2 regions of the Streptomyces tubbatahanensis genome follow, and region 2 is predicted to be linked to the other one. Evidence: predicted binding sites of a transcription regulator. Region 2 holds the regulator's gene; the other holds the start of a gene.
What was found. The regulator HspR, encoded in region 2, represses chaperone genes until heat shock. The targets are predictions, from matches to a motif close to TTGAGNNNNNNNNNCTCAA.
Positions count from the first base shown of each region.

Region 1: a site for HspR is predicted at 2,309-2,327, ahead of lon (endopeptidase La). Genes of this name have one in related genera too.

Region 1 covers NZ_CP093846.1:5,243,094-5,247,503, forward strand. The annotation lists gene MMF93_RS22665 (HAMP domain-containing sensor histidine kinase) at 1-452, opposite strand, end outside; gene MMF93_RS22670 (response regulator transcription factor) at 629-1,423, opposite strand; gene MMF93_RS22675 (spermidine synthase family protein) at 1,493-2,206, opposite strand; gene lon (endopeptidase La) at 2,350-4,410, shown strand, end outside.
Region 2 covers NZ_CP093846.1:4,041,148-4,045,557, reverse strand. The annotation lists gene clpB (ATP-dependent chaperone ClpB) at 1-43, opposite strand, end outside; gene MMF93_RS17390 (D-alanyl-D-alanine carboxypeptidase family protein) at 221-1,177, shown strand; gene MMF93_RS17385 (heat shock protein transcriptional repressor HspR) at 1,211-1,699, opposite strand; gene dnaJ (molecular chaperone DnaJ) at 1,701-2,897, opposite strand; gene grpE (nucleotide exchange factor GrpE) at 2,925-3,680, opposite strand; gene dnaK (molecular chaperone DnaK) at 3,677-4,410, opposite strand, start outside.

The sequences.
Region 1 (4,410 bases), 1.2 Mb from region 2:
GGGGTGCGCAGCTCGTGCGACACGTTCGCGACCAGCTCCTTGCGGTGCTGGTCGACGGCCTCCAGGTCGGCCGCCATCCGGTTGAAGTTCTCGGCCAGTTCTCCGAACTCGTCCCGCCTCCCGCCGCGCACCCGGCGGGAGTAGTCGCCGTCCGCCATCGCCTTGGCCGCGTCCGTCATCTCGTCCAGCGGCGCCGTCACCGACTGCGCCACGAACTGGGTGATCAGCAGCGAGGCCACGATCGAGATGATGGTGATGACCCGCAGCTCGGTCGCCGACTGCACCGCGAAGAGCGCCAGCAGTGTGGTGATCACCACGGAGACGATCACCAGCGCGCCGAGCGCCGCCTTGACCGACCTGTACGGGTCCAGGGGCCGCAGACCCTCCCACAGCCGGTCCCACCAGTGGGAGCCGAGGCGGGCCGCCGCGGAGCGCTTCCAGCGGCTCAGCAAGCGGGCCGGCAGCGTCGGCGGCCCGGGAGGGTCGCCACGACCGGGAGGGCCGCAGGGCCCCGAAGGACCGGAGCCCGGTGAGCCGGATGAGCCGTGCGAGCTGTGGGGGCCGGAGGAACCGGAGGAACCGGAGGGGCTGGACACCGAAGCGGACACGCGCGCCGTCCCGCCGCCCGTCAGGAGCTCTCCGTCGCGGCGCCCGTCACCGGCGCGGGCGCGCCGTCGGGGCCTGGGGTCTCCAGCGCGTACCCCACCCCGTGCACCGTGCGGATGCGCTCGGCGCCGATCTTGCGCCGCAGGGCCTTGATGTGGCTGTCCACGGTGCGCGTACCGGACGCGTCGGCCCAGTCCCACACCTCGGCCAGCAGCTGCTCGCGGGAGAGCACGGCGCGCGGGGAGTGCGCCAGGCACACCAGCAGGTCGAACTCGGTCGGCGTCAGGTGCACGTCCTCGCCGCCGACGCGGACCCGCCGCTGGGCGTGGTCGATCTCCAGTTCGCCGAGCCTGAGTATGCCGTTGCGCGGCGTGCTCGCCGCCTGCGTCGCCCGCTCGACCCGGCGCAGCAGCACGTGCACCCGCGCCGCGACCTCGCGCATCGAGAACGGCTTGGTCATGTAGTCGTCGGCCCCCACGCCGAGACCCACCAGCATGTCCGTCTCGTCGTCCCGCGCGGTCAGCATCAGCACCGGAACAGGACGCTGCGCCTGCACGCGGCGGCAGACCTCCAGGCCGTCGAAGCCGGGCAGCATCACGTCCAGCACCAGCAGGTCGGGCTGCCAGGCCTCGGCCGTGTCGACCGCGGCGGGCCCGTCACCTGCCGTCTGCACCTGGAAGCCCTCCGCGCGCAGCCGCCGCGCTATCGCGTCGACGATGGTCGGATCGTCCTCCACGACGAGAATGCGTCGCTGAGCACCGGGGGTGGTCGCGGCGACGGCTCCGCCAGCTGTCTGAGTGGTGTTCTTCTGGTCCATACGACCCCGCCCCTGTGGCTCTTCCGGCTTTCTTGGAACAGCAGCGTAAGGGCCTGCTACACCGCTCGGCTACGCCGGTCGGGCTGCGAAGTGGACCACGTCGGGGACGCCTCGGACGACCGGGATCTCATCCGTCCGAACACGGCAGAACCCCGCATTCGCGAGTGATCGTTCGAATGCGGACGAGGGCTGGGCCGACCAGACGGCGAGGACGCCGCCCGGAGTGAGCGCCTCCCGGCAGGCCGCCAGGCCGGTCGGCGAGTAGAGCGAGGAGTTGTCGTCGGTGACGGTCCACTCGGGGCCGTTGTCGATGTCCAGGCACAGCGCGTCGAAACGCCCGCCGTCGGCCGCCGCCTCGCGCACGTACGCCACCAGGTCGGCCTCCACCAGCGCGGTCCGCGGATCCGCCAGGGCGTCGGCGGAGAGCCCGGAGAGCGGCCCTGTGCGGTGCCAGTCGAGGATCGCCGGCTCGCGCTCCACCACGGTGACACCGCCCCAGCGCGGCTCCGCCGCCGCCTCCGCGAGCGAGAAACCGACCCCCAGCCCGCCGATCAGGAGCCGCGGGTTCTCGCGGGCGTCGAGCTCCTCCAGTGCCGCGCGCACCAGCAGCCGCTCGGAGCGCCCGTCCGAGGTGTCCATCAGGAAGCAGCCGTTGGCGATGATCTCGTAGTGCGCGCCGCGCTGCCGTAGGACGACCTCGCCCCACGGGCCCTCACGCCGTTCGAGAGCGACGGGGTCATCGGTGGCCGGGAGGCCCGGGAGAGGGGCGGCGGGATGCGACATGAGGGCAGCGTAGGCCGGAACCCCTCAGCTGGTGGGCGCGGTGATCGCTGAGAGCGAACGGCCCCTCGGGGGACTGGGGGAACATCCGGGGCATCAAAAGCATTGAGTGGGTACTACTCAACTTGCCTGCCTAGGGAGAGATCATGGCTGCTGAGTCTGTTGAATCCACGGAGCCCCAGTCCGCACCGCTCGCCCTGCCCGTGCTGCCGATCGACGCCGAGGACGGCGTCGTGCTGCCGGGAATGGTGGTGCCGCTGGAGCTCTCGGACAGCGATGTGCGGGCAGCTGTGGACGCCGCGAAGTCGGCCGCGTCCACGGCGTCCGCTCCCGAGGGTGCGTCGGCCGGGTCCGAGGGAGCGGCCCCGGCGGACAAGCCGCGCGTGCTGCTCGTCCCGCGAGTCGAGGGCACGTACGCCGGCATCGGTGTCGAAGGGCGCGTGGAGCAGACCGGACGCCTCGCCGACGGCGACCCCGGCGCCCTCATCCGCGCCCTGCGCCGCGTCCGCGTCGGAACGGGCACGAGTGGTCCCGGCGCCGCCCTGTGGGTGCTGGGCACGCCCGTCGCCGAACCGGTGCCCGACCCCCTGCCGGGGCAGGTCGTCGAACAGATGAAGGAGTACAAGGCCCTCATCACCGACTGGCTGCGCAAGCGCGGCGCCTGGCAGGTCGTGGACCGGGTGCAGCAGATCGACGACGTGGCCCAGCTCGCCGACAACGCCGGCTACTCCCCGTTCCTGACCACCGAGCAGAAGCTCAAGCTGCTCGAGACCACCGACCCCGTCGAACGGCTGCGGCTCGCCACCGCCGCACTCCGCGACCACCTGGCCGAACAGGACGTGGCCGAGTCCATCGCCAAGGACGTCCAGGAGGGCGTCGAGGCGCAGCAGCGCGAGTTCCTGCTCCGCCGCCAGCTGGAAGCCGTCCGCAAGGAACTGGCCGAGCTCAACGGCGACCCGGAGGGCGAGGGCGAGGACTACCGCGCCCGCGTCGAGGCCGCCGACCTGCCCGAGGAGGTCAAAAAGGCCGCCCTCAAGGAGGTCGACAAGCTGGAGCGCTCCAGCGACCAGTCGCCCGAGGGAAGCTGGATCCGCACCTGGCTGGACACGGTCCTGGAGATGCCGTGGAACGTCCGCACCGAGGACGCCTACGACATCACCGGTGCCCAGGCCGTCCTCGACGCCGACCACGCCGGGCTGCAGGACGTCAAGGAACGCATCACCGAGTACCTCGCCGTACGCAAGCGGCGCACCGAGCGCGGCCTCGGTGTCGTCGGCGGGCGGCGCGGGGGAGCGGTGCTGGCGCTGACGGGTCCCCCCGGTGTCGGCAAGACCTCGCTGGGCGAGTCCGTGGCCCGCGCGATGGGACGGAAGTTCGTCCGCGTGGCGCTGGGCGGCGTCCGCGACGAGGCCGAGGTCCGCGGCCACCGGCGCACGTACGTCGGCGCCCAGCCGGGACGCGTCGTCCGCGCCATCAAGGAGGCGGGGTCGATGAACCCGGTCGTCCTGCTGGACGAGGTCGACAAGGTCGGCTCCGACTTCCGCGGCGATCCGGCGGCAGCGCTGCTGGAGGTGCTGGACCCGGCGCAGAACCACACCTTCCGCGACCACTACCTGGAGGTCGAGCTCGACCTCTCGGACGTCGTCTTCCTGGCGACGGCCAACGTACTGGAAGCCATCCCGCAGCCCCTGCTCGACCGCATGGAGGTCGTCGAACTCGACGGCTACACCGAGGACGAGAAGGTCACCATCGCCCGCGACCACCTGCTGCCCCGGCAACTGGAGCGCGCGGGACTCGCCGAGGGCGAGGTCACCCTGGAGGAGCCGGCGCTGCGCAAGCTCGCCGCCGAGTACACCCGCGAGGCGGGCGTGCGCTCCCTGGAGCGGGCCGTGCAGCGGGTGCTGCGCAAGGTCGCGGCCCGGCAGCAGCTGGGCCAGGCCGAGCTGCCGTACACCGTCGGCGTGGACGAGCTGCGTACGCTCATCGGCCGCCCCCGGCACACGCCCGAGGCCGCCCAGGACCCGGCCGAGCGGCGCACCGCCGTCCCCGGCGTCGCGACCGGTCTGGCCGTCACCGGCTCAGGTGGTGACGTGCTCTTCGTCGAGGCGTCCCTGGCCGACCCCGAGACCGGCGCCTCAGGGCTGACCCTGACCGGACAGCTGGGCGACGTGATGAAGGAGTCCGCGCACATCGCCCTCTCCTACCTG
Region 2 (4,410 bases):
CGCTGATCGCTTCCCGGCTCTTGTTCGTCAGCTCCGCGTCCACTGTCGTGCGCTCCTCCTCCGGTGCCGCCTCGGGCGCCCTGCCTCCGGCGCTTGCTATCTACAGCATGCAACAAGTTGAGTCTATTCCACTCAAGCCGCCAAACGGACTACTATCCGACTTAGTTCCCGGCCGTTCCCGGCCGCGGATCCCGCCCAACCAGCCGCCCTGTGGCGGCACATGGAGCTGACAGTGAAACTCGGCATCGCCGGCACCCGTCGTGTCGCCACGGTCGCCCTCACCTCAGGGGCCGTGCTGACCACCGGCCTCCTCACCGCCCCCGCCCAGGCCACGACGCCCACACAGGCGACCGCCGCCGCGCCGGCACAGGCGCAGGCCCTGGCCGCCGCGGCGAAGAAACCGTCCGTCACCGCCAAGGGCGGTTACGTGATGAACAGCGGCACGGGCAAGAGCCTCTACACCAAGGCCGCCGACACCCGGCGGTCCACCGGATCCACCACCAAGATCATGACGGCCCGCGTGGTGCTGGCCCAGAAGAACCTGAACCTGAACCGCAAGGTCACCATCCAGAAGGCCTACAGCGACTACATCGTCCGCAACACCGCCTCCTCGGCGCGGTTGATCGTCGGCGACAAGGTCACCGTCCGCCAGCTGCTGTACGGGCTGATGCTGCCGTCCGGCTGCGACGCCGCCTACGCGCTGGCCGACACCTTCGGCAGCGGCTCCACGCGCGCCGCCCGGGTGAAGTCCTTCATCGGCAAGATGAACGCCTCGGCCAAGAGCCTGGGCCTGAAGAACACGCACTTCGACTCGTTCGACGGCATCGGCAAGGGCAGCAACTACTCGACCCCGCGCGACCTGACGAAGCTCGCCAGGGACGCCATGAAGAACACCACCTTCCGCTCGATCGTGAAGACCCGCTCCACCAAGCAGAAGACGGTCACCCGCTCCGGCGGCTACCGCTACATGAACTGGACGAACACCAATCCGCTGCTGGGCGGCTACTCCGGAGCGCTCGGCGTCAAGACCGGCTCGGGCCCCGAGGCCAAGTACTGCCTCGTCTTCGCCGCGAAGCGCGACGGCAAGACCGTGATCGGTACCGTCCTGGCCTCCACCTCGTCCGCCAACCGGACCAAGGACGCCAAGAAGCTGCTGAGCTACGGCTTCGCCAAGTAATCCCCCCGCCCGCCCCCGCACCCCGGGGGCGGGCTACTGGCGGGGCGTGGGGCGCCAGACCACCAGCGCGCTGGACTGCCGCACGTCCTCGTACGGCACGAGGTCGCGCCGGTAGGAGGCGTGCACCTGCGCCTCCCGCTGCCGCATCGCGGCCGCCGCGCCCTCGACCGCCGCCGACAGCTCGGCGACCCGCGACTGGAGCGCCGTGACCTGGTTCTCCAGCTCGATGATGCGTTTGATCCCGGCGAGGTTGATGCCCTCGTCCTGACTGAGCCGCTGCACCTCGCGCAGCAGCTCGATGTCGCGGGCCGAGTAGCGGCGGCCCCGCCCGGCCGTGCGGTCGGGCGAGACCAGGCCAAGACGGTCGTACTGCCGCAGGGTCTGCGGGTGCAGGCCGGAGAGCTGCGCGGCGACCGAGATGACGTAGACCGGGGTTTCGTCAGTCAGCTCGTACGCCGCGGCACGCGAGGCGCGCGCTCCGCCCGCGGCGAATGTCCGTCTGCGTGCGTCCCGGCCGTCCACCTCAGTCTCCCTTCGCCGCCTTGAACAACGCCGCCCGCGGATCCTCGTCCGCGAGGGCGTCCTGGAAGGTCTCCAGCGCGTCCCGCGCCTTGTCGTCCAGCTCCGTCGGCACCGTGACCTCCACCGTCACCAGCAGATCGCCCCGGGTGCCGTCCTTGCGGACCGCGCCCTTGCCGCGCGCCCGCATCGTGCGCCCCGACGGGGTGCCCGCCGGGACCTTGAGGGTGACGGGCGGACCGCCGAGCGTGGGCACCTTCACCTCGCCGCCGAGCGCGGCCTCCGCGAAGGTCACCGGCACGGTGACCGTCAGGTTGTCTCCCTTGCGCCCGAACACCGGGTGCTTGTCCACGTGCACGACGACGTACAGATCGCCGCCAGGACCGCCCCGCTCGCCCGGTGCGCCCTTGCCGCGCAGCCGGATGCGCTGCCCGTCGCTGACGCCCGCGGGGATGCGGACCTGCATCGTCCGCGAGCTGGTGGCGCGCCCCGAGCCCTTGCAGGTGTCGCAGGGGTCCTGCGCGATCAGCCCGCGCCCCTTGCAGTCCACGCACGGGTCGGTCAGCGAGAAACCGCCGCCCCCGCCGCGCGAGACCTGCCCGGTGCCCACACACGTGGGGCACACGCGCGGGGTGCCGTTCTTGTCCCCCGTACCGGCGCACTCCTTGCACGCCGCGGAGGAGGACATCCGCAGCGGGACCGTGGCCCCGTCGACCGCCTCGGTGAAGCTGAGCGTCACCTCGGACTCGATGTCCTGGCCGCGCCGCGGCTGCGTGCGGGTGCCGGCACCGCCGCGGTTGAACAGCCCGCCGAAGACGTCGCCGAGGCCGCCGCCGAAGCCGCCGGGCCCTCCCGCGCCGCCGCCCTGGCCCTGGCCCCCGCCGCCGAACAGGTCGCCCAGGTCGAAGTTGAACGAGCCCGCGCCGCCCTGGCCGCCGGCGCCGCCGGGCCGGAACCCGCCGCTGCCGAAGAGGGTGCGCGCCTCGTCGTACTCCTTGCGCCGCTTGGGGTCACCGAGGACGTCGTACGCCTCGGAGGCGTCCTTGAAGCGCTCCTCGGCCTTGGGATCGCCGGCGTTGGCGTCCGGGTGGTTCTCCCGCGCCAGCTTGCGGTACGCCTTCTTGATCTCGGCTTCGGTGGCGTCCTTGGGGACGCCGAGGACCTTGTAGTAGTCCTTCTCGATGAAGTCCTTGGTGCTCATCCTCGACGTCCCTCCTCCCGTCCGCGGTCAGCCCTCTTCCGGGCCACCGGTCTCCTCTTCTGCTGCCGAGGCGTCGGCTCCGCCCTCGCTCTTGCCGCCTGTGCCGGCCGCGGCACCCGGCTGCGGCTCGGCGACGCCGACCCGTGCGGGACGGATGGTCCGCTCGCCGATCCGATACCCGGGCTGGAGGATCTGCACGCACGTCGTCTCCGTGACATCCGGAGAGTAGGAGTGCATCAGCGCCTCGTGCACCGTCGGGTCGAAGGGCTCGCCCTCCTTGCCGAACTGCATCAGGCCCATCTTGGCGGCGACCATCTCCAGCGACTCGGCGACCGACTTGAAGCCGCCGACCAGCTCGCCGTGGTCCCTCGCCCGGCCGATGTCGTCGAGCACCGGCAGCAGCTCGGTCAGCAGGTTCGCGACGGCGATCTCCTTGACCGCGGCCCGGTCCCGGTCGACCCTGCGGCGGTAGTTCTGGAACTCCGCCTGGAGCCGCTGGAGGTCCTGGGTTCGCTCGCCCAGCGCCTTACGGGCCGCCTCCAGCTCGCTGCCGCCGCCCTCGGTGGCGCCTTCGGCGCCCTGCTCCTCGGTGGCGTCCTCGGGCTTGGACATGTCCTGCGCGCTCACATCGCCCTCTGCGTTCTCAAGGGTCTGGGCGTCCCCGGCCGCCGGCCCGGGGGCCGCCTCCTGCTCGGAGGCGGCCCCGGCTGCTGTCTGCTCGCCGGCGTCGGCGGGGACGTCGGGCGTCGGCTTCTTGCCGGCGCCCGCGGTCTCCTCCGTCACGCCGCACCGCCCTTGGGCTTCTGCTCGTCGTCGACGATCTCGGCGTCCACGACGTCATCCTCGGCGCCGCCCTCGGGCTTGCCCGCGTCCGCCGCGCCGGCACCCGCCTCGGAGCCGCCGGCCTGGGCCTGCTGCGCGTCGGCGTACAGCGCCTGGCCCAGCTTCTGGCTGGTGGCCGCGACCTTCTCGGACGCCTCGCGGATGGCCGCGGTGTCCTCTCCCTTGAGCTTCTCCTTCAGGTCGGTGAGGGAGGTCTCGACCTCCGACTTGGTGTCGGCGGGGACCTTCTCCTCGTTGTCCTGGAGGAACTTCTCAGTGGTGTAGACCAGCTGCTCGGCCTGGTTGCGGGTCTCGGCGGCCTCGCGGCGCTTGTGGTCCTCCTCCGCGTACTGCTCGGCCTCGCGCATCATGCGCTCGATGTCGTCCTTCGGCAGGCTGGACCCGCCGGTGACCTGCATCTTCTGCTCCTTGCCCGTCCCCAGGTCCTTCGCCGAGACGTGCATGATGCCGTTCGCGTCGATGTCGAAGGTGACCTCGATCTGCGGCACGTTGCGCGGCGCCGGCGGCAGCCCCGTCAGCTCGAACATGCCCAGCTTCTTGTTGTACGCCGCGATCTCCCGCTCGCCCTGGAAGACCTGGATCTGCACCGACGGCTGGTTGTCCTCGGCCGTCGTGAAGGTCTCCGAGCGCTTCGTCGGAATCGTGGTGTTCCGCTCGATCAGCTTGGTCA